2 regions of the Acidaminococcus sp. AM33-14BH genome follow, and region 2 is predicted to be linked to the other one. Evidence: a T-box and tRNA genes for the amino acid it is inferred to sense, from the RefSeq annotation. Region 2 holds a T-box; the other holds one or more tRNA genes.
The links. A T-box is a leader RNA that pairs with one kind of tRNA and senses whether it is charged. The one in region 2 lies ahead of ileS (isoleucine--tRNA ligase), so its partner is inferred to be a tRNA-Ile.
Positions count from the first base shown of each region.

Region 1: it has a tRNA-Ile gene. The T-box ahead of ileS (isoleucine--tRNA ligase) is inferred to sense a tRNA for this amino acid. The anticodon was not compared.

Region 1 covers NZ_QTNG01000008.1:63,381-78,509, forward strand. The annotation lists gene DW817_RS07020 (amino acid permease) at 1-635, opposite strand, end outside; gene DW817_RS07025 (glycosyltransferase family 2 protein) at 1,122-1,865, opposite strand; gene DW817_RS07030 (LTA synthase family protein) at 1,868-3,901, opposite strand; gene DW817_RS07035 (YfcC family protein) at 4,046-5,485, opposite strand; gene DW817_RS07040 (M20 family metallopeptidase) at 5,505-6,677, opposite strand; gene DW817_RS07045 (M20 family metallopeptidase) at 7,087-8,265, opposite strand; gene DW817_RS07050 (M20 family metallopeptidase) at 8,269-9,438, opposite strand; gene DW817_RS07055 (AbgT family transporter) at 9,514-11,049, opposite strand; tRNA gene DW817_RS07060 (tRNA-Ile) at 11,503-11,577, opposite strand; gene rpoD (RNA polymerase sigma factor RpoD) at 11,623-12,810, opposite strand; partial or broken gene DW817_RS11080 (RNA polymerase sigma factor region1.1 domain-containing protein) at 12,865-13,371, opposite strand; gene dnaG (DNA primase) at 13,414-15,129, opposite strand, start outside.
Region 2 covers NZ_QTNG01000004.1:200,233-215,361, forward strand. The annotation lists gene DW817_RS04745 (polysaccharide deacetylase family protein) at 1-610, shown strand, start outside; gene DW817_RS04750 (glycosyltransferase) at 621-2,423, shown strand; gene DW817_RS04755 (hypothetical protein) at 2,420-4,303, shown strand; gene DW817_RS04760 (glycosyl hydrolase family 18 protein) at 4,327-5,352, shown strand; gene DW817_RS04765 (polysaccharide deacetylase family protein) at 5,356-6,993, shown strand; gene ygiD (4,5-DOPA dioxygenase extradiol) at 7,048-7,815, opposite strand; gene DW817_RS04775 (helix-turn-helix domain-containing protein) at 7,954-8,283, shown strand; gene DW817_RS04780 (alpha-hydroxy-acid oxidizing protein) at 8,372-9,385, shown strand; gene DW817_RS04785 (TrkH family potassium uptake protein) at 9,392-10,720, shown strand; gene DW817_RS04790 (TrkA family potassium uptake protein) at 10,731-11,390, shown strand; gene DW817_RS04795 (RNA methyltransferase) at 11,387-12,178, shown strand; T-box leader at 12,241-12,454, shown strand; gene ileS (isoleucine--tRNA ligase) at 12,548-15,129, shown strand, end outside.

The DNA.
Region 1 (15,129 bases), on a different contig from region 2:
ATGCTGAGGGTCGTCATGTATTCAAAGTTGAAGTTCGGCATGAACGTATCCCAGCTGAGGCTGTAGGAGAAGGTCTTTGCTTCCGTGATGTAAGGCGCAGCGAGAACGAGAAGCACATAAAGGATGCTCATGATAAACATAAAGGAACCGGCAATGGAACCAATGCGCTTCAAAGCCGATACACCCTGAGCGGCATACCACATGAAGAACATGAAAATGCCAAGGCTGATAAGCTGAAGCATCATAGGCGAAATCATGGTTGTCAGTTGGTCATTCTGGAAAATGGCCCACCCCATAGCAATAAGGATATTCTGCGGTTTCTGGGCTAGATAAGGAATATTGACTACCCAGAAGGTCCAGCCAGCAAAGAAGGCCAATTTGGAACTCATGGTTTCTTTGATCCAGGAGCTGACACCGCCAGCACCATTTTCAAAGGTCGCGCCCATTTCCCCCACCATCAACGTGTACGGAATGAAGTAGAAGAGGAAGAGAATCATCCAGGAAACGACGACTTTCAGACCTTGGTTGGCAAAGCCATTGACCGTATTGCCAAATCCCCACACGACCGTGTAGGCCATTAGGCACAGAGCTTGCCAAGTCATGGCTTTGTTTTTTGAATTTGTGTTGCTGCTCATTTCGATACCCCCTAATTGGTTTAAAGTGCAACATTTGTTACACGTATTATAACAAGATTTGTTCTTCCATAAAAGACAGAAAATAAGGACTTTTCGCTATTGTCTTTATATTAAGGACAATCCCGAACGTTCACTGTAACATTTTCATCGTATTATTCGAAATATAAAAAAAGTGAACCATTTTTGAAGAAAGCATCGCAATATCGTGTTATCCAGCCATCACAAATCAACTTGAAATTTTTTAAACAGGCCTATGAATGAAACCAACCGGTGAAGGAATAAAGGATAAGTCGCAGTTAGGAACCTTTTTTGTTAAGAAAAAAGTCCGCATCTGAAGAACAAGCTGTCCACACTAAAGAAACTTACAATGAATCATTTGATGGCTTTTTATCCACGTAAGAAAGAACCTGTAAAATAAGCCTCTATTTTTGAAATATAAAAAATCCCTCAAACAGGGAACCCCAATTTGAGGGAATTATCACTTCTTCAATTATTTTTTTCCGCCAGTTTTGCATATTTTATGGCCGTATAGATACCGTGCTGGAGTGTGGCAATGATGCCCATACTTCCTTCAAGAAATCCTCCTTGGAGAAGATAGACCTTAAGCATGCCCAAAAGGGCATGGCTGGCTGCTTTTCCATAGCTTGCCCTTTTTCCTCGGGCGTAGGCATCATCGGCCCAAATGGTCGTGTACTGGCCGGCTTTGCGCCACCAATCGGCAAAGGCCGCATAGGTATAATGGTCCATCCTTTCTGAAAGGGCCTCAAGAGGCACGGTGCAAACGGCGTGTTCGTGGACCTTTCCCTCCCAGTGGACCGCCGCTTTTGGGAAAAGGCGCACGACCCGATCCGGTCCGAACGCCCCATGATGAAAATGATGACCGAAGGCAATATTTTCCCTGCGGAAGGAGTAATGGTGGTTGGGCGCTCCCTTTTTGATGGCAAGGACCTTTTGGATGGCCCCTGCTGTAAGCCGTTCGTCGGCATCAAGATAAAGTACCCAGTCACCATGGGCACCCGTCAGGGCAAAATTGCGCTGGGCGGCAAAGTCCCCGTCCCAAGCCCGGTAAATCACAGAAGCACCGCTTTTTTTTGCGATTTCCACGGTCCCATCGTCACTTCCAGAGTCAACGACAAGAATCTCATCGGCCCAGGACGCAGCATTTTGAAGGGCGCTGGGAAGATTTTTTTCTTCATTTTTAGTGAGGATGATGCAGGTTATGCTACCCATGACTATTCTTCCTTTCCTAAAAGTTCCGGATGGCGCACAAGGTACCCCGTAAGATCCATATACCCTTCCCTTTCCTCACGGTACGGCTGAGGGCCTTCCCGAAGAGCCTGCGGTCCAAAGCCGTCCCCTAAGGGCTGATAAAAGTCGTTGCTGTAGGTCCCGTAAGCATCCTTTCGCAGCCAGTGGTAAGGCGACACGACATGGTCGATGGGATCCATGAGGCTCGTCATAAGGGAATAGTACGTAAAGTCCTTTGGCGCAATGAGTTCAAAAATCGTCGGCAGGATATTCATATGACCGCCAATGGTATTTTCCCCGAAAAGGGACTGGTCGATTTCAGGATGATGGAAGAATAGAACCGGACTATGGCGTTCCCGCAGGTTCGCGTCTCGTTTCATGAGGCTTGTTTTCCCAAGGACGGCACTCATGTCATAGGAATGGTCGCCTGTCACGATGAAAAGACTGTCTGGATAGGCTTCCTTCATGGTGCGCAGGAACTTTCCAATCGCCTGGTCTGAGAACCAGAAGGTCCCGAGATTCTTTTGCAAACTCTTGCTGTTTTTGATGTCTTCCGGAGCATCCGGCATGACACGCTCCGTATCATAGCCATATTTTTCAAGAGGAATCTTGAAGGGCCCGTGATAACTTGTCGTATAAAGGAAATGGAACTGATATTCCCCGCGCTCTTCGTCCCCGGAAAGAATCATGTCCGCTGCTTTTTCCAGAAAGAGGTTGTCATAGACGCCGACCCAGGTCTTTGGCGCGTCAGGGCCGCAAAAATCCGTTGCCGTTTCCACTTCGTCAAAGCCGCAGCTGGGAGCAAACTGGTTAAAGTTTCCATATGTGACATTGCCGCCATACCAATAGGTCGCGTGATAGCCAAGTTTCTTCAGCTGTCGTGGCAGGGCCGTAGGAAGTTTGTTCGTCCAGAAGCTTTCTTTTTCGTTGAGTTCAAGACCAGCGTCATAGATGCCGCTCATGAGGCTCACGATGGATGGCCTGGAAATGATGCCGGCTGAAAGGGCACTCGTAAGCTGGGCTGTGTGGGGATCATCCTTGAGAAACCGTCCGCCCGAGACAAGGTTCAGCGAGGCAAAGGCCGGGTCAAAGAACTGCTGAAGATAGGTCTCCCCCACAAGAAGGAAGATATGGCGCGGTTTTGTGATGCGCGCGCCCTTTGCCGCACGGCGAAAGGCATAGACAGGATTGGGAAAATCGGAAAGGGGCATTTTTACCGGCACCAGCGGCGCAATGGCGGCAAGGTCCTCTTCGTCCGTGTGCTCATAGGCTTCATTGAGGTCATGCTTCATCACCTGTTCCAAGGCGACAAGGTCATCCACGGTCGCTTTGGCAAAAAAGATATCCTTTTTCACAAGACTCGGAATCGTATCCCATTCGGGCTTATCGTCATGCCAGAAGGTCCCGCCATACCGGAACCAGTAAAACGCAGCAATACACAAAAGAAAAACAACTGTATTGAAGGCGCAGCGAAGAAAAGGCGAGGCAATAGCTGGATAGGAAAGACTGGGAAGACCTAAAAACGCCAAGAGTGCAAGGCGGCACAGGTACAGATAGGGCACAATGCCAAGAAGGATCCAAGCACCATGGTCCTGATGGAAGAAAATATCAACGAGGTTGTGCTTTTCCGCATGGGCGCCAAGCTTCATGGTCTGGTTGTAGATGTCATGAAAATGGCTGTAATAGAGCATCTTTCCCATGAAAGCAAGATAAAGGACAAGGGCATAAAGCAGGCCGCCCACAAGACGCAGTGTATTGCCCAGGGCAAAATAGGCAGGAAAAAAGGCGCCGGGCAGGCTCACAAGGACCAGGGAAATCAGGAAAACATAGGCGTTAAAGTCCATGCCCCACCAAAAACCGTAACGAAAGGTGTGCCAGAGAATCTTTCCCTTCCCCGCAAAATTGGGGTACGGGCTGTAGACCTTGATGAAAATAGCCCGAAAGAGGGCGCATAGGATGGGGAAAAATAAAAAAAGTTTGGCATCCTGCTGCAGGGACGCAAAAAATTGACTGAACATAATGAGCTCCTTTGCTTCTATCTGCTCTTAGTTTATCGGTTCTTTGCGTGAACTGCAAGAAAAAGCATAAAAATCTTGTTTTCGCACAAAAGAAAAAGTCCCTCCCCTGCCGCAAAACAGCAGGAAAGGGCTTTTATTCCATAATCAGAAGGGACCGATCTGAACGGCCGTTGCATAAAAGAGAACCACAAAGGCTACAATCCACCAAATGCCCAGCATGGGGATAGCAAATTTCCACCAGCGGCGCAGGGGAATGCCAGCAATGCTGAGGATGGTCATGGTCGTACCGCTTGCAGGAGTGACACTGTTGGTGAAGGCATCGCCCATTTGAAAGGCAAGGACAGCGGTCTGACGGGTAATGCCGACGAGGTCAGCCAACGGCGCCATGATTGGCATCGTGATGGCGGCCTGACCGGAACCGGAAGGAACCACCATGTTGAAGATATCCTGAACAATGAACATCCCAATGCCAAGCATGGATTTCGGCACGGCGTTCAGGGAGTTTGCTAGGTAGTAGATGATGGTATCAAGGATATGGCCATTATCCAACAAAATGGTCACGCCTTTGCACATACCGACCATCATGCAAGGAAGCGCCATACCGGCAACGCCCTTGATGAAAGCATTGGCGACCTTGTTCGCATTCATGCGGGACACAATGCCGGTGTAAATGATGAGGGCAATGAAAAGAGCCGCAATTTCATCCATATAGAAATCAAACTTCAAAACGCCAATAAGGATACCGGCTACAACAAGACAGAAACCAAAAAGGACAAGCTTATGGGTTCGGGTCATAGTGCCCGTTTCACCCATAATGGATTCGATGTTCATCTTTTCCTTGTAGATCTGGTCATAGTCATACATGAAGCTCTTTTCCGGATGCTTCTTGACCATACGGGCATAAAGGTAGAGTGGAATCACCGTAACAATGATGAGGGTTACAAGCATGACAAGACGGATCTGGATCCCTGAGAACATGGGCAGCCCTGAAATGCTCTGCGCTACACCAACCGTGAAAGGATTCGTCACACCGGCACCATAGCCTGCGCCAACAGCACAGAGGAACATACCAGCCGCTACAATGGAGTCGAACCCCAAAGCGTAGCACACGGCGGTCATGAGCGGAATAAAAGCAATGTATTCTTCGCTGCAGCCAGCCGTTGCGCTGAGGCAGATAAAAATTGGCAGAAGGACAGGAATGATCAGCGTTTCGTGACCTTCCATCTTTTTGACAACGTGGCCCATGAAAGCGTGGATGGCGCCTGTTTCCGCCATGACGTTCAGGGCACCGCCAATGATCATAAGGAAGCCAACAATACTGGCCGCGCCTTTGATGCCCTTTGGAATAGACATCAAGAAATCCAGGATCTTCGTTGGTTTCTGGGCAATGAAATGGAACGAGTTCGGATCAACAATCATACGGCCGCTGGCTGCGTCCTTGATGCGGACAAATTCACCAGCCGGTACAATATACGTAGCAATGGCACTTAAGACGAGGATGACCGCAATGATCATAATAGGACTTGGGACCGAGACTTTTTTGTTCTGGACGGGCTTTGCCGCCTGCTGAGGATTTTCGCTCATCGTGAGTTCTCCTTTTTTCTTATAGGGTAACGTCCGTAAGTTTCAAGATGGTACGGACCAGCATGGCTGTACGGGTAAAGAGGCTGTCAAGAACGGCATATTCCTGCATGGTATGGGCATGATCCCCTTCGGGGCCCAAGGAATCGAGGATGGGGATTCCTGCCTTGGCAAGGTACGAGGCGTCAGAACAGCCGCCTGGATGGTAAGGACCAAAGGGCTCAATGCCAAATTCCGCTGCAGATTCGTTGTAGAGAGCAAGGAGGTTGAGATTTCCTTCGGTTTTTTCAAAAACAGGCATTTCTGTTGGAAATTCCACCTCCGCCCTTGTGTTCGGCACGTCAAGATGCTCACAAATGGCTCGAATGGCCGTTTTAAGTTCTTCCAAATCCTTATTGTAGTCGACACGGCAATCCGCTTCGATGCGACAAAAATCGGGGACAGCGTTTGAGACCACGCCGCCAGAAATGACATCGGTACTGACGATGCGTCCTTTTTCAAGGTCCGTCAGCGCCCGCATCTTGGTGATAATACCGGCCATAGCTTCAATGGCATTTGCCGACGTCGTATAGGCATTACCGACGTGGCCGCTTTTGCCGTGGACCTTGACCCACACATCCATGCACCCCTTACGGGCGACGGTAAGGACGTGATTCATGCGGCCCGTTTCCATATTGAAGGCACAGAGACAACCTTTCGCTTCTTCGGCAAGCATCTGGTCGGCCCGAGATCCCACATGGGTCGTTTCCTCATCGCCGACAAGGACAACCTTGAAAGGATGGTCCTTATATCCCAGATCCGTCAGGATCTTGATGACATATAAAAGCATCACGACGCCGCCCTTCATGTCGGCGCAGCCCGGTCCATAGACCTTTCCGTCTTCAATACGGAAAGGTTGATCAGGATAGGACCCACTGGGGAATACCGTATCGACATGACCACAGAAAAGAATGGGTTTTCCCTGTCGATCATCACCCAAGGTTGCCCGCAGCATGGGGATGGCGCAGCCCGTATCAAGCATTGTCGCCGTAAAGCCTTCCTTGGTGAAACGGTCCGCCACCTTTTGTAGGAGGGCGGTGATGAGTTCTGCTTCCTTGCTGCCTGCTTGGTAGTTAACAAGGTCTTTCCAGTAGGTAATCATATCGTCACGGTAGAAGGATACTTTATTTTGAATGGTTTCTTGTAAATTTTCCATAGTTATCCCTTTCCTCACTGTGTCAATTTTGCGAAATGAATATAAATACATTTTACTCCACGATTATGCATGGTGCAACTACTTTTTCTTCAAAACCGTGTATGCATTTGGAGCTTGGTGTGAATTGAAAGACCTAATCCTTGCTTCATTCGGGTCTGCGTGGTTAATTATGCATGCTGAGTGGACAAAATCCCCTCTCCCTCTATTTTTTCTCGGAGTAGAAATAAAAGGGGAGCCCGACGTCTCCCTCCGAGCGACTAGCGAGGAACATTTTTCGACGGGCCAAAACCGCTAATCGCAAGACTCCTGTCGCAGCGATTTGATTCACGGACCGTGTTAAAAAACAATTCACCGCCCTCCCGTAGAGCGGTTTAGCGCTGCCCTTGCGGCTTTTATAGTCCCTTAGTTATTATTTCCCAGCCAAATAATGGAGGGCAAAATATGCGTACACACCAGCTCCATAGGGCAGGGAGTCCTCGTCAACACAAAAATCCGGATGATGATGAGGATAAACAGAGCCCTTTGCTTCATTGCGGGTCCCCAAGAAGCCAAAAACGCCGGCGGTCTTTGCCATGTAGACGGAAAAATCCTCTGCACCCATCTGTTTTCGCATGGGAACAAGGGCATCGCCCCCCAGCATATAGCGATAAGCCGCCCGGCCGATTTCATTGAGCTCGTGATGACTGTTATCGAGGGGATCAGGGCCAAAGAAATAGGTCAAATCTGCCGTACAACCATAGGCTTTGACAAGATTCTTTGAAAGGTTCTCAATGAGACCGGGGATCTTTTTGCGGAAGTCGTTAACAAGAGCCCTCGTAGTCCCCACAAGTACCGTTTTATCAGCAATGATGTTGCTTTGGGTCCCCCCATTCATCATTCCTACAGTAAGGACAAAGGTATTCTTCGGATCATTGACACGGCTTACAAGGGTCTGAAGGCCCATGACAGTGGCTGCTGCAGCGACGATGGTATCATGGCCATTTTGCGGTGCGCTCCCATGCGCGGCCTTTCCATGGATCGTAATGGTAAAACGGTCACTGGACGCCATGCGGGGACCGTCTTCGAGATTGGCAGTCCCAACGGGAAGGAGTGCCCAAATATGCTGACCAAAAATGGCGTCCACATCATCCAAGGCGCCCGCTTCTACATAATGGCGCGATTCGGTGCCGATTTCCTCTCCCATCTGGAAAAGCAGTTTGACGGTACCACAGATTTCTTCCCGCCGCTCTACAAGGAGACGGGCGGCACCGAGGAGCATGGCCATATGGGCATCGTGTCCGCAGGCATGCATGACCCCAGGGTTCTGCGAAGCATAGTCCCTTCCGTTCGCATGTTCCGTAATGGGGAGCGCATCAATATCAGCGCGGAGCATAACTGTCTTTCCAGATTGTTTGCCCCGGATGATGCCCACACAGCCCGTCATTCCGGAGAAAGTTTGCACTTCAACGCCAATAGTCTCCAAGGCTTCTTTGATGTGCGCCGTCGTTCCCAGTTCGTGACAGCCCAGTTCCGGATGGCTATGGAAATAACGGCGTTCCTTGATGATATAGTCCTTCAAGGCAAGGGCGTCTTTTTTCAGTTCATCCATAAGTCAGCCTTCCTTTCCCAATACATTCAGTGCAAAACCGGCATAAATTCCAGCCCCGCGAGGAAGGACCGCATCATCAATACGGAACGTATTGCTGTGAAGTGGGGACTTATCGGTGTCTGTACCCGTCCCCAAATAGGCGATTACGCTGGGAACTTCATCCATGATAAAAGCAAAGTCTTCAGACGCCATCATGGCCGGCATAGTGACAAGGGCTTCCTCACCCCAGAGGGAAACAGCAGCTTTGGAAGCTGCGTCGAGGAGCGCTGGATCATCATTGCTGCACAGTGGTTCGTGGGTGACAACGTCCATCTTTGCATGGCAGTCCATGGCTTCCGCCGTGCCTTGTGCCAAGGCTTCCAACTTTTTGGGAATCCCTTCAAAAAGGTCACGGTCATAAGTCCGGATGGTGCCTTCCAGTTTCACCTCGTCACAGATGATATTGAACTGTTTTCCAGCCTCCACCTTTCCGATTGTCACAACAAGGGGATTCAAGGGATCGCTGATCCGACTCACAAGGGTTTGGATATCCATGATCACTGCGCTTGCGGCCACGATTGCATCGTGACCGAGATGAGGCGTTGATCCATGAGCCGAAGTTCCCGTAATGGTCAGGTTAAAGTTGGTGCAGGACGTGGAGCGGAGACCTGCATCAAGAGAGATGGTTCCAAGAGGCAGTCCAGGCTGCACATGGATTGCAAAAGCCGCATCGACATCCTTTAAGATGCCGTTTTTAATGTAAAAGGGCGCCCCATTACCCGATTCCTCAGCCGACTGAAAAAGGAGCTTCACGGTCCCCAAAAAATTTTTAGACTCCTCTTTAAGTACCTTTGCTGCGCCAAGAAGCATCGCCGTATGGGCATCATGACCGCAGGCATGCATAACACCTATATTTTGGGAAGCAAAGGATACGCCGCTTGCTTCTTTTATGGGAAGGGCATCAATATCGGCCCGCAAAAGAACGGTCTTGCCCTGTGCTTTGCCGGCAATGGTCCCGACTAGACCATAATAGGAGGGATAGCGCATCACAGAAATTCCCATGCTTTCCAGTCTTTTAGCAATATATTCCGTCGTTTTTGCTTCTTTAAAGGAAAGTTCTGGATGCTCGTGAAGTTCATGTCTGTCTCTTGTGAGCGTTTCTGAAAGCTCACAGATTGCCTTACGTAAATCCATATAATCACCTTTTTCTTAACGTTTATAAACAGCCAAAGAGGGTCCTGCCAAAATCGGCAGGACCATTGCTTCAACTCAATGAGAAAGGAGAATAGGACCGCCAGGGCCAAGAGGAATATTGAAGATGACCCAAATGGCGATGAGGACAATCCAGCTAATAGCAAAGAACAGGGAATAAGGGATCATATTGGCGATGATGGTTCCCATGCCTGCATCCTTTTGATACTTCCGGACAAAGCCAAGGATTAAAGGGAAGTAGTAAAAGAGCGGAGAAAGGGGGTTCGTAATGGAATCCCCAATACGATAGGCCGCCTGGGTTAGAGCAGGATCGTAGCCTAAGAGCATCATCATGGGCACCATGACTGGGGCCAAGATTGCCCATTTTGCTGAAGCAGAACCAATGAAAATGTTGACAATACAGGACACAATAATAAGACCGATGATAAGCGGAACACCCGTAAAGTTCCAAGTCTTCAAAAGATTTGCCCCATTGATAGCAAGGACTACGCCAAGATTCGACCAAGCAAAGAACTTCGTAAACTGTGCACAGAAGAAGCAAAGTAAAATGTAAGATGATACATCTTTGAAGCCCATGGAGATATCGGCGAACATATCCTTATCATTCTTGTATTTCCCGCTGGCAAAGCCAAAGACAGCACCAGGAACGAAAAGAACCAACGTAACCATGAGGATGATGCCCGTCATGAAAGGCGATTTAGGGTCAAGGACGGAATGAGTCTTTGGGTTTCCTAAAATCGGATCCTCACCGACGCACATGAGGCCAATGACGATAATCGTAAGGAGCGCACCAATACAGGCTTTTTTGACAGCTGACACCTTTCCCGGCGTGATGTTTGTCAGATCCTTATCAAGTTCGTACTGACTCAGATCTTCCCCAGCAAAGCGGGGAATCATGAAACGCTCCGTTACAAAAGTTCCAACTAGACTAAGAACAATACAGGATGCAACCATGAAATAATAGTTGATGGCAGGAGAAGCTTGATAATTTGGATCGATGAGACGAGCGGCCGCTTCCGTAAAGCCATACGCCAAGGAATCAGACATACCGAGCATCATGTTAGCACAAAAGCCAGCAGCAACACTAGCAAAAGCGCAGAATACACCAACCAAGGGATTCCTTCCCAAACTAAGGAACACAACACCCGCTACAGGCGGCAGGACAACAAAAGCAGAGTCGCCGGCCACATTGCCATTAATTCCAATAAAAATAATGGCAAAGGTAACAACAGCCGGAGCGGCTTTGCCAAGGGCTACCTGCATAAAGGTGGCCAAAAAGCCACTTCGTTCAGCAAGGCCTGCGCCGATGACACAGACAAGAACCATGGCCAAGGGTGCAAAACTTGCAAAGTTATTGACAGCTTGGCTCCAAATCATCCGGAAGCCATCAAGAGTCATAAGATTGAGGACCTTGATGGTTTTTCCCGTACCAGGGTGAACGGCAGAAGCTCCCATACTTCCAAAGATGGCCGATAGGACCAAGGTAATAAGTGCGAGGATAATAAAAAGAGAGGCTGGATCGGGAAGGGCATTTCCAACAGTTTCTACAAAGTTAAGAAACCGATCCATAAATGTCTTTTTCTTTGTTTCCATAGTCATTCTTCCTTTCTTTATGTGGATTAAATACAGGCGACTAAAAAATACTCCCCCTTTCTTTATGTTGAAGCATCGGGAACTGGTAAGCATACGGATCCAGATTCGGTAAAAATCGGGTATCCCTTTATTTCCCGCATGTAATTAACGTTAAGTTTTTTAATATTCGAGACAACTCGAATATTACTCCTTTTATTCGCCTTTATTGTTTTAGTTTTACCACATTCGTCATGGCTTGTAAATTCATTCACCATCTAACTGCTAATTTGGATGCAAACTGTAATAATTGAAAAACTTTTATTGATTTTGTTTAGTAAATTCATGTAAAAATTCATCACGAATGCTGATTTCATTGCATGCAAAAACACCCTCCCGAGGGAAGGTGTTTGGATAAATAATTATGTATAAAACAAACCCCCTGTCCAAAGACAGAGGGTTCGCATAGAGTGAAGTTGGTGGGCCCACTAGGATTCGAACCTAGGACCAACCGGTTATGAGCCGGGGGCTCTACCGCTGAGCTATAGGCCCAATGTAGGAATTATACCCCAGAAAAAGATGCGCTGTCAACGTTTCTTACTCGAGGAATTCCTTGAGGGGTTTGCTCCGTTTCGGACTTCTCAGCTTGCGCAGGGCCTTGGCTTCGATCTGACGAATCCGTTCACGGGTCACACCAAAGTACTGACCGACTTCTTCGAGGGTACGCGTACGTCCATCGAGAAGACCAAAGCGCAATTCGAGGACACGCCGTTCGCGGGGGCTCAAATGCTCCTGAAGGACTTTTCCCAGCTGTTCCTGAAGCAATGTATAGGAAGCGGCTTCTGCTGGTGAGGGAGCTTCTTGATCCTCAATGAAGTCTCCCAGATGGGAATCTTCTTCTTCGCCAATCGGCGTTTCAAGGGAAACCGGTTCCTGGGCGATCTTCTGGATTTCCCGGACCCGTTCAACAGGCACATCCATTTCCTGGGCGATTTCTTCCGGAGTCGGTTCACGGCCCAGTTCCTGCAGGAGCTGGCGGGAAACGCGAACCAGTTTATTGATGGTTTCAACCATATGTACAGGAATACGAATTGTACGGGCCTGGTCAGCGATGGCACGGGTAATGGCCTGACGGATCCACCAAGTAGCATAGGTACTGAACTTGAATCCCTTATTATAGTCAAATTTTTCAACAGCCTTAATGAGGCCCAGGTTGCCCTCTTGGATCAAATCAAGGAAAAGCATGCCACGGCCTACATACCGTTTGGCAATGGAGACAACAAGCCGCAGGTTGGCTTCCGAAAGAGCCTTCTTCGCTTTTTCACCGCACATAGCGGCCCGATGCAGGACACGGTTAAAACGCTTACGGTCCTCTTCAAGACGGATGCTCAGTGATTCGTCCGGTTTTGTTTCAACTTTTTCAGAAACAGCGGCAAACAGATCATAGAGCTCAGGCAGATAGGACTTGTCGTCAACTTCCTCATCTCCGCTGCCAGTCTTGGGCGAACGGGTCAGATGATACCCTTTTTCAAGAAGCAACCGCTGCAGGCGCTTGCGTTCATCTACGGTAAAGGCCGGGCTGTAGGCTTCAATAGCCGCTTCATCAAGGCTTGGATTATCCTGCGTTTCCGCTAGGATAAAGCGATAAACGATGGATACAGTCCTGCTGTCACACCAAATTTCCTCTTCCTTGAGGTATTGCTCGATCGTATCGAGGAGCTTTGCCGCGCTCAGGCGCTTATTGACAGGTTCCCGTTCAACTTCCGGGGACTGACCGTCCAAAATGACGGCGGCCTGATTGCCTTTATCGGTCCGTTTAGCCAGCTTGATTTCATCATTTCCTGAAAGCAGGGGCACGCGGCCGATTTCCTTAAGATACATACGGACAGGATCATCGACGATGACCCCTTCTGGGACAGACAGGTTGGACAGTTCCGACTCTTCAATGGTCAGTTCCTCATCGTCCATGTTTTCCGGTTCTTCCTCTTCGGCATGGTCATCAACAACTTCGATATTCTTTTCTGCCAGTTTTGAATAAATTTCATCCATTTCATCAACGGAAATGGAATCTGTATTCTGCATGCGATCCTGGATTTCCTTATAAGTGAGAACGCCTGAATTCTTTTTTGCCAAGGCTTCGAATTCAGTAATCCACTCAGCGGTGGTCTTTTGCGGTGCTGCATCTTTCTTGGGAGCAGCTTTCTTACCACTGGTCTTTGTTTTAGCCGTGGCTGATTTAGCGGACGATTTAGCCGCCGTCTTCTTCTTTGCAGCCGGTTTCTTTTCGGTTTCTTTGGTTTCCTTCACCTTTTTAGTTTCCAGCTCCTTTATTTTTTGATCAGTCATTTGAGCGTTCCCTCCTTCCCCTCATCATCAAAAGTACTGCGGTCACCGGGTGGGTACCGCACTTCTTAAATTTCGTATCTCCATTCTTATTCGTCGGCATTCCTGTAATTCCTCTAAAAATTTTTCATTACCTTCTTTTTCATAGCGCTGGGCCAGTTCACTGTGCCGTTCATATTCTTTTTCAAGCGTTGCTGTCTGCAGCCGGAAAAGACAGTCCCGGAGCACTTCTGGGAGCGTTTCTTGAGGGATTGACGAAGCAAGGATGGTCGATAGTTCCGCGGCTCCTTCTTCATTTACATCCTCAAAAAGGTCCCGTCCATCATGAAAAGTGCCGGCTCCCTTGCGAGCACAATAAGAGGTAAAGATGGCCCGTCTTGCAGCGGTTGAAAACGCATCCGTATGAGCAAAACCTGCCTGATCAGGATCGATTTCCAAGCCCATGAGAAGTGCATAGAGCACGCCCCGCTCAGCCTGTTGGGTCGGGCTTTTGATTGCAACCTTCTTTTGCAGCAGCCATTCGGGATTGAAGGGGCGTCCGCTCCCATTGGGGCGGACAAGCTTTTGGTACTCACTCCGGATTTCACCCTCATCAAGGACAAGGCGCCTTGAAAGATCGCGGATACGTTCACCCACTTCCACATCAGAGCGGCAGTCCTTGAAAAAGGGCAGGATTTCCGAAACGGCCCCCACCTTTCCTGAAAGAGTCGTTACATCGCTTCGGGAGAGCACCGTGTCGACTTCGTAATCAATGCCGCCCTTGGCCTGGTCCAAGAGGGAAAGGAAGGCTTCCTGCCCGTCCTTGCGGATGAATTCATCGGGGTCCTTGCCGTCTGTAACGTGCATGACGCGGCATTCAAGGCCCACGGCAAGGGCAATGGGAATGGACCGCATGGCTGCATTGCGTCCGGCGTTATCGCTGTCAAAGCAGAAGATGACTTCCGGTGTGACGCGCTTTAGAAGCTTCGCCTGATATTCCGTAAAGGCCGTTCCCATGGACGCCACAGCCCAAGTGATACCTGCCGCATGGAGACTGATGGCATCCATATGGCCTTCGACAATGAGTGCCTGGCGCCGCTTCCTGATGCTTGGAAGCGCCCGGTCCATCCCAAAGAGCAGGCGTCCTTTATGGAACCAGCTTGTCTCCGGTGTATTCATGTATTTGGCCGGCGAAGCCTCCTTGCGCAGGATGCGGCCCGTAAAGCCAACGACTTTCCCCCGAGGGTTCTTGATGGGGATCATGATCCGCTCACGGAATTTGTCATAGATCCGACCGGAATCGGACTGGCCTATAAGCCCGGCCTTAAGGAGCGTCTTTTCAGGGATTCCTCTCTTTTCAAGGGCCTTATGAAAGGTCTGGGCATCCGGTGGAGCAAGCCCCAACTCAAAGGACTCGACAATATCCATACCAATGCCGCGGCTGGCAAGATATGTCAATCCTTCCTTTCCGTATTGAGTCTTTGTCAGGCACGCATGGAAGAACCGGGCTGCCAGCTCATTGGTCCCGACGATTTCTTTTTCCTCCTGCTCCCGACGGATTTCCTCAGCCGTCTTTTCAGGTTCCGGAATGGGAATTCCGTACTTATTGGCTAGGATCCGTTCCGCCTCAACAAAGGAAACGTGGTCCCGCTTCATGACGAAGGTGAAGACATCACCGCCGGCGCCGCAGCCAAAGCAGTGAAAAAAGCCCTTTTCTGGATTCACGGTAAAAGAAGGCGTTTTTTCCGAGTGGAAAGGGCAGCATCCCCAGAAACGGCGGCC
Region 2 (15,129 bases):
TACCGAGCGGCTTCTTGCGGTTCTTCGCAGCCATCAGGTGAAGGCCTTGTTCTTTGTAGAAGGGGAAAATGCGGCCATGGACAAGGAGCTTGTGCGCAAGATCAAAGGAGAAGGTCATTTGCTGGGAAACTTTACCTTCCATGGACAGGCCCAGGCAGAGACCCTGCCGATTGCTAAGTTTATGGCGGAAGCTGTGGCTGCCCAGACGGCCCTAACGGATCTTACCGGGTCAGCTCCGCAATATATGCGGGCCCCAAGAACGAAGGTTACGGCCGACCTTCTGGTAAGGACAGCCGCGGCTGGTCTTCCCGTATATGTAGATACACCCCTCCTGTTTTACCCCAGTCAGATGGCAACCAAAGACAACGTCAAAACATTTGCCCTTGGCGTGGGTGGGGGGAGCATCCTTGCCGTGGAAAGCGGCGTTCCCGTCGTGGGCGGACCTAAAAAGCCCAAGGTCCAAACCGGGAAAAATGGGCCCATCGAGCACCCGCCCACAGTCAAGGACCGTCCCGAAAAAGCGGCTTCGGACGGGGCCAGTTTAGCGGAAAAAGTAGAGGTCTTGATTGAGTCCCTTCAACAGCGGGGCCTTAAGATTGTTGGATTGTAGGAGAAGGATTGTGAAAGAACATTGTGATGTCCTCACGAGGGAGAAAAAAGACCGTCGATTGTTATCCCATGTGCCGGATGCATCGGGCGTGCGCAGCCATCGGGACCGCCGCAGAGGAAACGGCGGCGGACGGGGCCCTGAGGATTTTGGTGCCTATATCAGGGAAGATGCTGCGGGACGGCGCTATCTCGTGGATTATGAAGTTACCGTCCGTGTAGAAAAGGACCGTATCAAGGCACGGGCCCTTGACATCTCAACAACGGGCATGCTTCTTCATGCCGAGCTAGGCTGTGACGAATCCTTGCTGACTGAAGGAACAACGCTTTCCCTTTCTTTTGAAATAACCCCGGGAACCCTGCCTGAAGGATACGAAATGAAAATCAAGGACCTAGGGGCCACGGTTGTTAGATCGTTCCATAAAGAGAATGCGGAGGGCCTTTTTATTGGCGTGCAGTTTGCGGACACGCTTGCCGAGTTTGCCAATAAAAAACGCGGCCGCTATATGCTGGGGCTTGCTTCGTTTTTCCTTTTTGTGGTTGTCTTTGTCATCATCATGATGCGGGCTGAATCGGTCCTTTATTTCCGGTTCAACAAGACTCTTTATTTATATAGCATCATTGCCGCTACCCTGCTGTTATCACGCTACCTTTTTGGCGCGCTCTACCGGCCTATGAAGGTGGATCCCGATTTTACGCCGGGGGTCACCATCATCATTCCTTGTTTTAACGAAGAGACGTGGATCGATCGGACCATCCTTTGCGCCATCAACCAAGATTATCCTCCTGAGCAGCTGGAAGTCATCGTTGTCGATGATCATTCCACGGACCATTCCTGTGAAGTGATCCAAAAGACCATTGATTCCCTGACCGCATCGGATCAGCTTTTCCACACGGACCAGCGGATCCGCTGGATCCGTCAGCCTCAGAATATGGGCAAGAGGGAAGCCATGGCCCGCGGAGCTGAGCTTTCCACAAAGCCCCTCCTCGTCTTTGTGGATTCAGACTCCTTTCTTGACCCTTATGCCGTCAGGAATCTTGTCCAACCCTTCAAGGACGAAAAGATGGGCGGCGTTTCGGGCAGGACTGACGTGGCCAATACCTATACCAATTCCCTGACCAAGATGCAGTCTGTCCGCTATTATATTGCCTTTCGCATCATGAAAGCGGCGGAAGGCTACTTTGATGCCGTGACCTGCCTGTCGGGACCGCTTTCGTGCTATCGCAAGGATCTTGTCCTTGCCCATAAGGAGGCGTGGCTGCACCAGACGTTCCTGGGACAGAAAGCGACCTTTGGGGACGACCGGAGCATGACGAACTTTATTCTCCGCGGACATCGCACAACTTATCAGGATACGGCTATCTGTTCCACCATTGTCCCCAATACCCACCGCATGTTCCTCCGGCAGCAGATGCGCTGGAAACGGTCCTGGCTGCGGGAATCCCTGATTGCGGCTCGTTATATGTGGAAAAAGGAACCGTTTGCCGCCATTTTCTTCTATATGGGATTTTTGGTTCCCATTATTGCTCCCATCATTGTGCTCTATAATGTCTTCTATGTCCCCATCATGTACCGAATTGTCCCCTTGGGCTTTTTTGTCGGGATGTTCCTGATGGCGGCCCTGATGAGTCTTGCCCAGCTTTTTTTGCGGCGGAGTACAACCTGGATTTATGGTCTGTGGTTCTGTATCTATTACGAGCTGGTCCTGCTCTGGCAGATGCCCGTGGCTTGGTTCACCTTCTGGAAATCCAATTGGGGGACCCGTCCCACACCTGCTGACGTAGGACCCCAAAAAGGAGGGAAGATGAAGCCATGAGCCTTGGAGATCATGCCTATACGGTGCTCAAGGACCGCCGCAAGAAACGGCGTGTCCTGATCCAGTTTATTATCCTCCTTTTGGTCTTATTGGGGATCTTTTATGCCTTCTTTTTCCTTAAATCCTATACGCCCTATGCTGAGGATGAGGAAAGTTCCACTCTCAATACGGGATTCATTGCCCTTTCCTATGGCGGCGTTGACCGGACGGGGCGAACCTCGGACCTTATTGGGGAACCTCTTTTAAATGACCATTTGGCGGCCCTTCGGAAAGCCGGCTATGTCACAGTCACCAGTAAAGACGTGGCCGCCTATTATCATGAAGGAAAACGCCTTCCGCCGCGGGCTTTGTATTTGATGTTTGAGGATGGGCGCCGGGATACGGCTATTTTTGCCCAAAAGAGCTTGGAAAAATATAATTTCCATGCCACCATGTTTTCCTATGCGGAAAAACTGGAATCCAAGGATCCCAAGTTCCTTAGCAAGCGGGACATGCAGTCCCTCATGGATTCGTCCTTCTGGGATATGGGAAGTGATGGGTACCGGCTGCACTTCATCAACGTCTTTGACCGCTACCACAATTATCTGGGCGAGCTGACGCCGCTGCAGTTTTCCATGCTGCGTTCCAGCCTGGGACGCAATTACAATCATTACCTCATGGATTATCTCCGCGATAAGGATGGCTATGCAAGGGAAAGCTACCAGCATATGGTGCGGCGGATCGATTTTGATTATATGAACCTTCGCGATACGTACCAGCGAGAATTAGGATTTGTCCCGGAAGCCTACGCCCTCATGCATGCCAACACCACCCAATTTGGCAACCAGGACGATGTGAGCGCGGTCAATGAAAAGTGGATCCGCCGGCTCTTTACCATCAATTTCAATCGGGAAGGCAGTTCATTCAATGCCCATAACAGCAGCCCTTACGACCTGACCCGCCTGGAACCGGGTACAAAATGGCCTGTCAATCACCTTTTGATGCGCGTTGCCGCCGATACGAAAAGCATGGGGAAGATTCCCTTTGAAGAAGGTGACGAAAAGCGCCAAAAAGCGTGGAAACACTATTCTGGCGCCTCGGAAATCACGGGCAATTCCCTTATCCTTACGACGGCTCCCTATGGCATTGGGCTGACCGAACTATTGGGCAGCAAAGCGTATCAAAATTTCAGCTTATCCGTTCGTCTTACGGGCAACACCTTTGGCCGTCAGCAGCTGTTCCTGCGGGCAAGTGAAGACCTTTCACGATGCCTTATCGTGGAACTAAGCGGCGGCAGGCTCATCGTCACGGAACGGCGCCATGGGAAAGATACACCGCTCCTGCAGGAAAATGTGGATGTGCTCCTTGATAGGCCCCGTCTTTCTGTTGAAGAAGCTCAGAAGGAAGCGGAAGTCAAGGACTATGAGACACTTGCCCGTTATGCCCCGACTAGACAGGCTGCTGAGCGGTATGCCCAAAAAGCAGCGGCACGAAAGGCGAAACCAGCCCGTTCTGTCAAGGAGGGGGCTGCTCCCTATGAACCGAAGCTGGAACGAAATGCCCGGGAAAGCCACAGCCTCACCCTTTCCCTTCAGGATGATCAGCTGCTCATCACCCTCGATGGGAAAGCCCTTGATCCGCTATCCGTCCTGATCCTTGATCCGGGTTGTCTATTTTTGGGGGCGGACATGGGGAAAAATGAAAGCTGGAGCCAAAAGAACCAGGCTGAAAGTGTGTATGACGCGACTTTTGAAGACCTTGTTATCCATTCCCAAACGGGCCTTGATCCCGAAAAGGAGCAGGTCCTTTATTCTCTTAAGCTGTCTGGCCTTGACCGGTTCCGGTATGAAGCCGGGCAATACTGGGAAGACATCTTGAATTGGTTCCTTCGTTATATCTAAAAGAAAGGGGAATTTGCTGCCCTATGATCACTTTTCATCGACACCGCTGGGCTTTCTTTCTGGTCTTCATGGTCTTTTTGAGTCTAGTAGGTCCCACCCGGGAAGGCATGAGTGCTCACTTGTCCCTTTCGGCATGGATTCCCTATTGGAACCGGGCAGAAGGGGAAAAAGAAGCCCAGGTCCTTCAGGACCGCCTCCAGGACATTTCATATTTTGCCGCGTATTTTAATGACCGAAAGGAATTGGTTTTCCCTGAAAGGTTCCAAAAACCAGCGATTTCTGCAGACGGGGCCTATCTTACCATTGTCAATGATGTGGTTTTCCCAGATGGAACGAGCCGCTTAAAGGATACGGAACAATTAGCCAGCCTTCTTGCAACCGGAAAGAGCCGCAAAAAGCATGCTGTATCCATTCTTGATCTTGCGGAAAAGCACGGCTTTTCAGGCGTCGAAATCGACTATGAAACCCTTTGGAAAAAGGGCGATACCCGTCTTCAGGAACACTTCCTGCGTTTTCTTTCTGAACTGGAAACGCAGGCTGCACGGCGCCATCTCAAGGTCCGCGTCATCCTGGAACCGTCGGCGCCATTTGGTGCCCCTTTCCCGAAGAACATTGAATATGTCGTCATGGCCTATAACCTCCATGGTCCCCATAATGGCCCCGGCCCCAAGGCCGATCTGGCCTTTATTCGCAGAACGATGAAGAAGATGGATGCCCTCAGGGGGGAGGCCGCCCTTGCCTTTTCGATGGGTGGCGCAATCTGGAAGGACGGAAAAGAAGGCCGTTTCCTTTCTGAACAGGCGGCAGCGGCCCTTGCTGAACAATATGGAAAGGTTCCCCAGCGGGATGAAGCCAGCGCGGCCCTCCATTTTTCCTATGAAGCCGATGGACACACCATGACTGTTTGGTATGCTGACGTTACGACCCTTGAAGCCTGGAGCCAAGCGGCCCTGGAAGCTGGCTATCCCCACGTGTTCCTCTGGTCCCTCGGGGGCAGCGGCAATCTTTCACAGCTTGCTTCCCGTACAGGGGAAGGAGGGAAGGAGTAAACCGTGAAGAAACTCATCTTGCTGTACCTTTTCTGTCTGTGCGTTGGCTTTTCTTCCCTAAGCGAAGCCGGAAAGGCACTAACCATCATTCCAACAACCAAACAGGCCGTCATCTTTACCTTTGGCGGTCTGCAAAACGCCCAAACCGTAGCCGATGTACTCCAGCGAATGGATGAAGAAAAGCTGCGGGGCACCTTCTTTGTGACGGAGCGTGAACTGCGGGAAAATCAAGGAACCATTCGCCTCATCAAGAACCATGGCCAGGAAATTGGCATAGGTCTGCGCCCTGGGGACGCTCCTACACGGGACGCGGTCAAAGGGCAGCTGGAGCGCATAAGGACGCGTCTTCAAAAAGAATATGGCGTGACACCGACCGTGGTGCGGCAAATGTATGGCCCTTCCTCAACCATTGTTGAGGACGTCGCTCGTGAAATGAACCTCACCTTGGTGGGACAGACACGCAATGTGGTCCTGACCCGGCTCAAAGACGCCATGTCAACGGATGAAATCATGAACGCTGTCTTCAAAAAATGGGACTTTTCCTTGGGACGGGGACAGATTCTCTATTTCCGTCTGGATTTTCTTTCGGATCCCACCCTTATCGGCAAAGTCATGACAAGGATCCATAAGGAAAAGGTCGACGTCAATACATACCGAACCTTCCAGGACCAACCGGAAGCAAATCCCCGGAACGATTCGTCCTACGAAGTCCTTTCCGTCAGCGATGTTCTCCGCGATACGGCAAAGCGCTGGACCTATCCCGTTCCTAAGGAGCGGATTCCCGAGGCCCTCCAGCCGGGAACCATTGCTTACCCTGTGGACCAGCATAATTTTTCCAAGGTCTTTTTGTCCCACTATATCGGCGCGCCGCAAGTTGACGATAAGGACCGGATGTACGGCCTCGATCAGGATGTGATCCGCAAAGCCGATAAAAGCGGCGTCATCAAGACGGCTCCTGAAAGGACCATTTTCCTGACCTTTGATGATTGGGGGACGGACAATACCATCAATCAGCTGCTTTATGTCCTTCGCAAACATAAGGTGCCGGCCACCTTTTTCATCATTACGCGCTACATGCCGAGCAATCCGAATCTATTACGGGCCATTGCAGAGGAAGGGCATACCATTGGAAGCCATACGGACCTTCATGCCGCCATGGCCTTTCGGGATAAAAAGGGAAAAATCGTAGAATCCCAAAATCCAGAAGCCTATGCGGAAAATGTGGCTGAGGCCTATCGAAAATTGGCAGAAACCGTAGGAGATGTCAAGGTCGGCGGCCGCTATAGCCTTTCCCGTCTTTTTCGTCCGCCCACCCTTGCCATAAGCGAGAACGGAGCCAAGGCGCTTTTCAACACAGGCTATACCTATTTGGTCTCTGGCTATGAAAGTACCGAGGATTATGCCGCCCACAGCCTTTCCCAATTGGTGGGGGCCATCAAGGCAGGAATCTATACGCCTCGGCAAAGGGTCCGCAAGGGTTCCATCATCATCATGCACATGAGCGGTACAGCCCGTTTCACTCCGCAGGCGCTGGATATCGTCCTCACCCAGAATGAACTGCTGCGGGAAGACGACCCCCGAAAATTCAAGGTGGGGTACCTGACCGATTATTTGGTCCCTGGATATGATCAAATGAAATAAAAAAAGACCGTGAAAAAAGCGAAAAGTCGCTTCTTTTCACGGTCTTTTCTGCGCTTAGGGGAAAAGATAGCTTGTCATGGAGATGCTGCCCAGGTTGCGGATGTGGTTAAAGACTTCCGGTGTTTCCCCTTTGGATGCCCCTAAAAGATACAGAAGGGGCAAAAAATGGTCCGGCGTGGGTGCCGCGTAGGAAGCAAGGGGGTGGTCCCGATAGGTGAGAACTGCTTCATCATCGCGTTCCTGGACCTTTTCCGTAATAAAGGCGTCGAATTCGTCCGCCTCTTTGGAACCGTGGGGGTTATTCCAGTCCGTCTGCATCAGGTTATGGACGATGTTTCCGCTTCCTGCGACGACAATGCCTTCCTCCCGCAGGGCGGCCAGTTTTTCTCCAAAGGCGTACTGATCATGAGGGGAAAGGGTCCCATCGACACTGAGGGGAACAACCGGAAGTGATGCATCAGGGAACATATGGACGAAAAGCGTCCATACCCCGTGGTCGATGCCCCAGTCTTCCGTCATGACGGCCCCTGTAAGATCATGGATGCGGCGGGCTGTCTGCGGGTCGCCCAAAGCTGGATAGCTGACTTCATAAAGGGCTTGGGGGAACCCGTACATATCGTAGATCTGTTCCGGTTTTTGCGCGGCGTTGACGTAGCTGCCTCGGCTGTACCAATGGGCGGAAACGACGGCAATCGCTTTGGGCCGGCCATAGTCCGTGATGATCCTTTTGCCTAGTTCAGTCAAGGTTTTTGTCATTTCATTATGATCCAAAGCCAACATGGGACTGCCGTGGCCAATAAATAATGCAGGCATTCTTTTCATAGGGGAGACCTCCTTTATCATTTCGATAAAACGCTATTTTTTGAACTTGCTCTGATTATAATCCCGCTCTATAATGAAAACAAGAACGGTTTCTTGACTGACTTAGTATGAATTGCTTGACCTTTGGGAGGAAATGCCATGGAACACGATGATTTTGGGGTCTGTCCCTTTGTGACTGCCCAGCGGCTCCTGCAGGGCAAATGGGCCATTATCCTGCTCCATCAGCTCTATGATGGAACAAAACGCTTTGGCGAGCTGGAACGAGCAACGGGCATTACCCACGCAACCCTTGCTTCTCAGTTAAAGGCCCTGGAAAAGGACGGTCTTATTACGCGTCATGTCTATGCCGAGGTCCCGCCCCGAGTGGAGTACACTCTCACGGATATGGGCCGCCGTTTTGGCCCCGTGCTTAGCAGTATCGAGACCTGGGGAAATGAATACATCGCCTATTTGAGGACGCAAAAATAGAGGAGCCGGACACCGGCGTTTTTGAAGCGAAAAGTGTTCCTTGTGGTATAATGATAACAGTATACTTTACTGTATGGGGGTTATTTTCATGGATTATAAAGAACTTGTTGAAAATGCACGGAAATGCCTTGGCAAATGCCATGGCTGCCCAATCTGCAATGGCGTTGCCTGCCGCAATACCATCCCTGGACCTGGCGCGAAGGGGGTAGGGGACACAGCCATCCGCAATTATCAGGCTTGGCAGACAGTCCGCGTCGTCATGGATACGCTGTGCGAAAAAAGGGAAACGGATACCCGTCTGTCCCTGTTTGGACATTCTTTTGCCTATCCTTTTTTTGCCGGTCCTGTTGGTGCGGTTGCCATGCACTACAGTGATAAATATAATGATGTGACCTATAACGCCCAGCTCGTCCCGGGCTGTGCTGAGTCAGGTATCCTTGCTTTTACGGGCGACGGCATGGACGCGGAAGTCATGCGCGGGGCCACGGACGCCATCAAGGACTGCCAAGGTGTGGGCATTCCGACGGTGAAACCTTGGAACATGCAGATGATCAGGGAAAAAATGGACCTTGTCAAGGCTTCGGGAGCCCTTGCGGTTGCTATGGACGTAGATGCAGCTGGCCTTCCCTTCCTTAAAAAATTTGTGCCGCCTGCTGGCAGCAAATCGGTGGAAGAAATGAAAGAAATCATTGCCCTCACGGACGTGCCTTTCATCGTCAAGGGCATCATGAGCGTCAAAGGAGCCGTCAAGGCCGCCCAAGCGGGCGCTGCGGCTATCGTCGTTTCCAACCACGGGGGACGCGTCCTGGACCAGAGCCCTGCTACGGCCGAAGTCCTGCCGGAAATCGCGGCTGCTGTGGGCGGCAAGGTCAAAATCTTTGTTGACGGCGGGATCCGTACCGGCGTTGATGTTTTCAAGGCTCTTGCCCTGGGCGCCGATGCCGTCCTTATTGCCAGACCTTTTGTCAATGCTGTTTATGGCGGTGGCAAGGAAGGCGTACGCTGCCTTGTTGATAAATTGGGGGCTGAACTCAAGGATACGATGGAAATGTGCGGGGCAGCTACGCTCCGTGAAATTACGGGCGAGATGATTCGGAGGTAACCTTCTTTGCTGAAAGGAAAACATTTTTCTCCTAATCAAGTGGTTGCCCTGACGTTTTTGGGGCTGATCCTTGCAGGCGCTTTCCTTTTGATGCTGCCCATTTCCCATAGGGATGGGATGTGGATGCCTTTTCTTGATGCCTTATTTACTGCGACTTCTGCTTCCTGTGTCACAGGTCTTGTTGTCTGTGATACAGGAAAGGTTTTTTCTCTTTTTGGTCAGTTGGTCATCATTGGTCTCATTCAATTGGGCGGACTGGGCCTGATGCTTTTTGCCACGCTTTTTTCCGTTGCCCTGGGGCGGCGCATCAATCTTCAGGACCGCATGCTGATCCAGGCCTCACTCAACCAGAATGATATGAGCGGCGTGGTCCGCATGAGCCTGCGCGTGGCCAAATATACGGCTGTTGTGGAAGGGGTCCTTGGAACGGCCCTGGCCCTGCGTTTTTATCAGCAGTTTGGCCTCAAGGGCATCTATTATGGGTATTGGCATGCCATTTCCGCCTTCTGCAATGCTGGCTTCGACCTTTTTGGCAATTATCAGAGCCTTGTGGGCTATGTCCATGATCCGGTGGTCAACGGCCTCATTGCCCTGCTCATCATTTTGGGCGGCATAGGCTTTGCCGTCATGAGTGACGTGGTCCATACCCGGCACTTTCGGAACTACCGGCTCCATACAAAGCTCGTCCTTGTTTCGACAGTGGCCCTGATCGCTCTTGGGACGCTCCTCATCCAGGTCATGGAATTTGACAATGGAAGGACCCTTGGAACCCTATCGGTCGGTGACCAATGGATGGCCAGTTTCTTCCAGTCCGTTTCTGCCCGTACGGCAGGCTTCAATACCTTTGACCTGATGCAGATGCGCACTTCAACGATCCTTGTTATGGTGCTCCTCATGGTCATTGGAGCTTCCCCGGCATCAACGGGCGGCGGCATCAAGACGACAACGGCTGCCTTGCTGATCCTTTCCGCGCATCAAGTGCTTTTTCAGAAGCCGGAGTGTGTCATTTTTGGGCGGCGCATTGACCAGGAGACTATCCATCGGGCCTTTGCCATTACCACGCTGTCCATCATCTGGATCTTTCTTGCCATCATTGGCATTACGTATCTAGAGGAGACAAGCCTTGTGGAGGCCCTATTTGAAGTGGTTTCAGCCTATGCGACGGTGGGACTTTCCAGCGGACTTAGCCAGCATCTTACGGCAGGCGGGAAGATCATCATGATCCTTTCCATGTATGCCGGACGTGTAGGCATCATGACGTTTGTCATGGCCCTTACGGCTCGCCGCAGGGAAGCCTTGATCCGGTATCCTGAAGAAAAGATCATCATTGGCTAGGAGCATAACTATGAACAAAAAGAAACAGTTTGTTGTCTGGGGCCTGGGGCGTTTTGGCGCGTCCGTTGCGGAAACCCTGGTCGGAATGGGCCATGAGGTCCTGGGCATTGATCATGACGAAGAAGTAGTCCAAGAAATGGCCGATAAGCTGACCCATGTTGTTGTCAGTGAGGCCATTGATGAAACGGTGGTCAAGAGTCTGGGCCTGCGGAACTTTGACGCAGCCATCATTGCCATCGGGGACCTGGAACCAAGCCTTCTGTGCTGCATGATCCTTAAGGAAGCCGGTATGGCGACCATTCTTGCCAAGGCTTCCTCCGAAATCCACGGAAAGATGCTCAAAAAAATCGGCGCCACGTCCGTCATCTTCCCGGAACGGGACATGGGGCGGCGGGTTGGTCACAGTTTGGGCTTTACCAACATCCTCGACTTTGTGGAACTGTCCGACAACATTTGCCTTGTTGAACTGGATGCTCCTGTTGGGGCTGTCGGCAAGAGCTTGGTCGACCTTGATGTAAGACGTCGTTTTGGCGTCAATGTCGTAGCCGTCAAGCACCCTGATAAAAAGACGGAAATCAGCATGGATCCGCAAAAACCGCTTATTGCGAGAGACATCTTGGTGCTCATCGGCACCCAGAAAGATATTGAAAAGCTGAGGGAGGAACTATGATCAAACGTCTCACATCCCTCCAGAACGAAACGGTGAAGAAGGCCGCCAGCCTGCAGCAAAAAAAGTACCGCCTTAGGGAAGGCCTATTTCTCGTCGAAGGGGTCCGTGCTGTACGGGAAGTCCGGTCGTCTTCGTGGACCGTGACGGCTTACTTTTTTACGGATCTTCCTGAGGATTTCCAAAAAGAGGCTCAAGGGTCAGACATTCCCTATTATGAAGTGACTGGGGACATCATGAAAAAACTGACGGCAACGGAAGAGCCCCAATCGTTGGCCGCTTTGGTCCGCCTTAAGGAAAGGAGCCTTGAAACGGTCCATCCTGAAAGGGGGCTGATCCTGGTTCTTGACGAAATCCATGATCCTGGAAATGTCGGAACCATGATCCGTACCGCACGGGCCATGAATGCCCAAGGCGTTATCCTGCTTTCTGGCAGTGCCGACCTTTATAACCCCAAGGTAGTGCGTGCAGCCATGGGAAACCTCTTCCATATCCCGGTCTTTACGGGAATCACGGAAGACGCCCTTATGACCTTTGCCCAAAAGGCAGGTTGGACCTTGGTGGCAACAGCCCTAGATGGCGCCGCTGACTTGCGGGATTTCACATATCCCCAAAAGACGCTGCTCATCATGGGCAGTGAAGCTGAAGGGGTTTCTCACAGTCTCTTGGAAAAAAGTGCCGCCCGCGTCAAGATTCCCATGCTGGGGGAAGCGGAAAGCCTTAACGTCGGCGTTGCTGCAGGCATCCTGCTCTATGAAGCCATGGTGCAGCAGGATCCGGGACGGAACTGATTTTCTCCTTTCCCAAATGATTGACGTACCCAGACCGTGAGTGTATAATATCAGCGTATATCGACAATGCAATGAGGGAGACAGTACTTCCCATTTCTGGCAGAGCGATCCGGGGAGGGTGTGAGCCTGGACAGAAGGAAATGAGAAAGAAGATCACTCCGGAGCTGGTCATCGAAATCACAGTAGAATGACCCGTCTTATGGCCGTTATCCCATACAAAGTGGCAGGATAAGCCTGTCATGAGGGTGGTACCACGGGTTAAACCTCGTCCCTTAGGGGACGGGGTCTTATTTTTTGGAGGTGGAGCAAGTGTCAAAAGAAAATGAAGGGTATGGAAGCACGCTGAACCTTCCTGCCACAGATTTCCCTATGCGCGCAGGGCTTCCCAAAAGGGAACCGGACTTTTTAACATTCTGGAAGGAGAAGGGTATCTATCAAAAGAAACTGAAGGCCCACGCAGGACATAAAAAGTTCATTCTTCACGATGGCCCTCCTTATGCCAATGGCAAGATCCATTTAGGCCATGCCCTCAATAAGATCCTCAAGGACATCATCCTGAAGTATAAATATGCCCGCGGTTTTGATACCCCCTATACACCGGGCTGGGATACGCATGGGATGCCGATTGAGCATGCCTGCCTCAAGGAAGTGGGCGTTGACCGTCATAAACTCAGCGCCCTTGAACTGCGCAGGATGTGCCATGACTATGCCTTGAAATGGATCAATATTCAGCGCGAAGGGTTCAAACGGCTTGGCGTCCAAGGCGATTGGGATCATCCTTACATCACCATGAAGCCGGCTTTTGAAGCCGAACAGATCCGCGTCTTTGGGGAAATGGCCCACAAAGGCTATATCTATAAAGGCAAGAAGACCGTTTATTGGTGTCCGCACTGCGAAACAGCCCTGGCGGAAGCTGAAATCGAATATGCAGACCAAAAGACTCCGACCATCTACGTGAAGATTCCTCTTGTAGATGCAAAGGACAAGGCACCGGAAGGCGCACAGGGCAAGAAGACATCCATGGTCATTTGGACGACGACACCGTGGACCATCCCAGCAAATGTCGCTGTTACGGTCAATCCTGATTTTGAATATGCTTGGGTTGAATACGGGGATGAAGTCCTCATCATGGCAAGTGAACTTGTCGGGAAAGTTGCTGAGGAATGCGGCATCATCTTTGGTAAGGTCCTTGGAACAACGAAGGGCCGGGATATGGAATTCATGGAATGTGAACATCCTTTCCCGGAATATAACCATCGTAAATCCCTCGTCTGCCTGGGTGACTATGTTGACCTGGAAACTGGTACGGGCTGCGTCCATACCGCTCCTGGTCATGGTGATGTTGACTATCTGACAGGCCTTAAATATCACCTTGATATCCTTTGCCCTGTTGATGAAAAGGGCTGTTATACCGATGAAGCCGGGGAAGCCTTCAAAGGTCATTTTGTCTTTGATAGCAATGGTCTTGTCATCAAGCATCTGGCGGAAACGGGCCATCTGTTGGGCAAGAAAAGTATCCATCACCAATATGCCCACTGCTGGCGCTGCAAGAACCCCATCATCTACCGCGCGTCGGAACAGTGGTTCTGCTCTGTTGATGGGTTCCGTGAAGATGCATTGAAGGCCATTGACAATGATGTCCAGTGGATCCCGAGCTGGGGTAAAGCCCGTATCCACAATATGGTCCGTGACCGTCATGACTGGTGTATTTCCCGTCAGCGCGTCTGGGGCGTGCCTATTCCTATCTTCTACTGTGAAGACTGCGGAGAACCGCTCATCACCCCTGATACAATCAGTCATCTGGCTGCCATCTTCGAAAAGGAAGGCAGCGACGCTTGGTGGGCCCATACGGCAGAAGAACTGCTGCCGGAAGGTACGAAGTGCGCCAAATGCGGCGGTACCCACTTCCGTAAGGAATCGGACATCATGGATGTTTGGTTCGACTCCGGGTCTTCCCATCGCGCTGTCCTCAACCATTTCCCCGGTCTTACCTGGCCGGCTGACCTGTACCTTGAAGGCAGCGACCAGCATCGTGGCTGGTTCCAGTCTTCCCTTCTGACAAGCGTTGCCACGACGGGTAAGGCTCCGTACCGTGCCGTCCTGACCCACGGCTATACCCTTGATGGGGAAGGCCGCAAGATGAGCAAGTCTCTCGGAAATACCGTTGCCCCGCAGGACATCATCAAGGATTATGGTGCCGATATCGTTCGTCTCTGGGTTTCTTCCACGGACTATAAAGGCGATGTCCGCGTCTCTAAGGAAATCATCAAACACGTTTCCGAAGTGTACCGCAAGATCCGCAACACCATCCGCTACATCTTGGGCAATACGTCTGATTTCGACGCTGAAACCATGAAGGTTCCTTTTGCCGAAATGGAAGAACTTGACCAGTGGGCCCTCATGCGTCTCCAGGAACTCAAAAAAGACGTCGAGAAAGCCTATGAAAATTATGATTTCCATGTCGTCCACCATGCTATCCATGATTTCTGCACTGTCGACATGAGCTCTTTCTACCTTGATATCATCAAGGACCGCCTCTATGCCAGCAAGAAGGATGATAAGAAGCGCCGCAGTGCACAGACGGCCATGTACGAGATTCTCAGCGACCTCATCGTCATGCTCGCTCCGATTCTGAGCTTTACCATGGAAGAAGTGTACCAGTTCATGAAAAAACCGGCAGGCGCTCCGGAAAGTGTGCTTATGCTGGAATGGCCGAAACTCCATGAAGAATATCTGGACAAAGCCAAGATGGAAAAATGGGAACACTTCATTGCTATTCGCGGCGAAATCACGAAGGTCCTTGAAAATGCACGCCGGGAAAAGACCATCGGCCACTCCCTTGATGCCAAGGTCGACCTTTATGCCACGGGTGAAGCTTATGAGCTCTTGAAGCCCTTGGAAAAGGACCTGCCAACCCTGCTCATTGTTTCCCAGGCTGCTATCCATGAAGG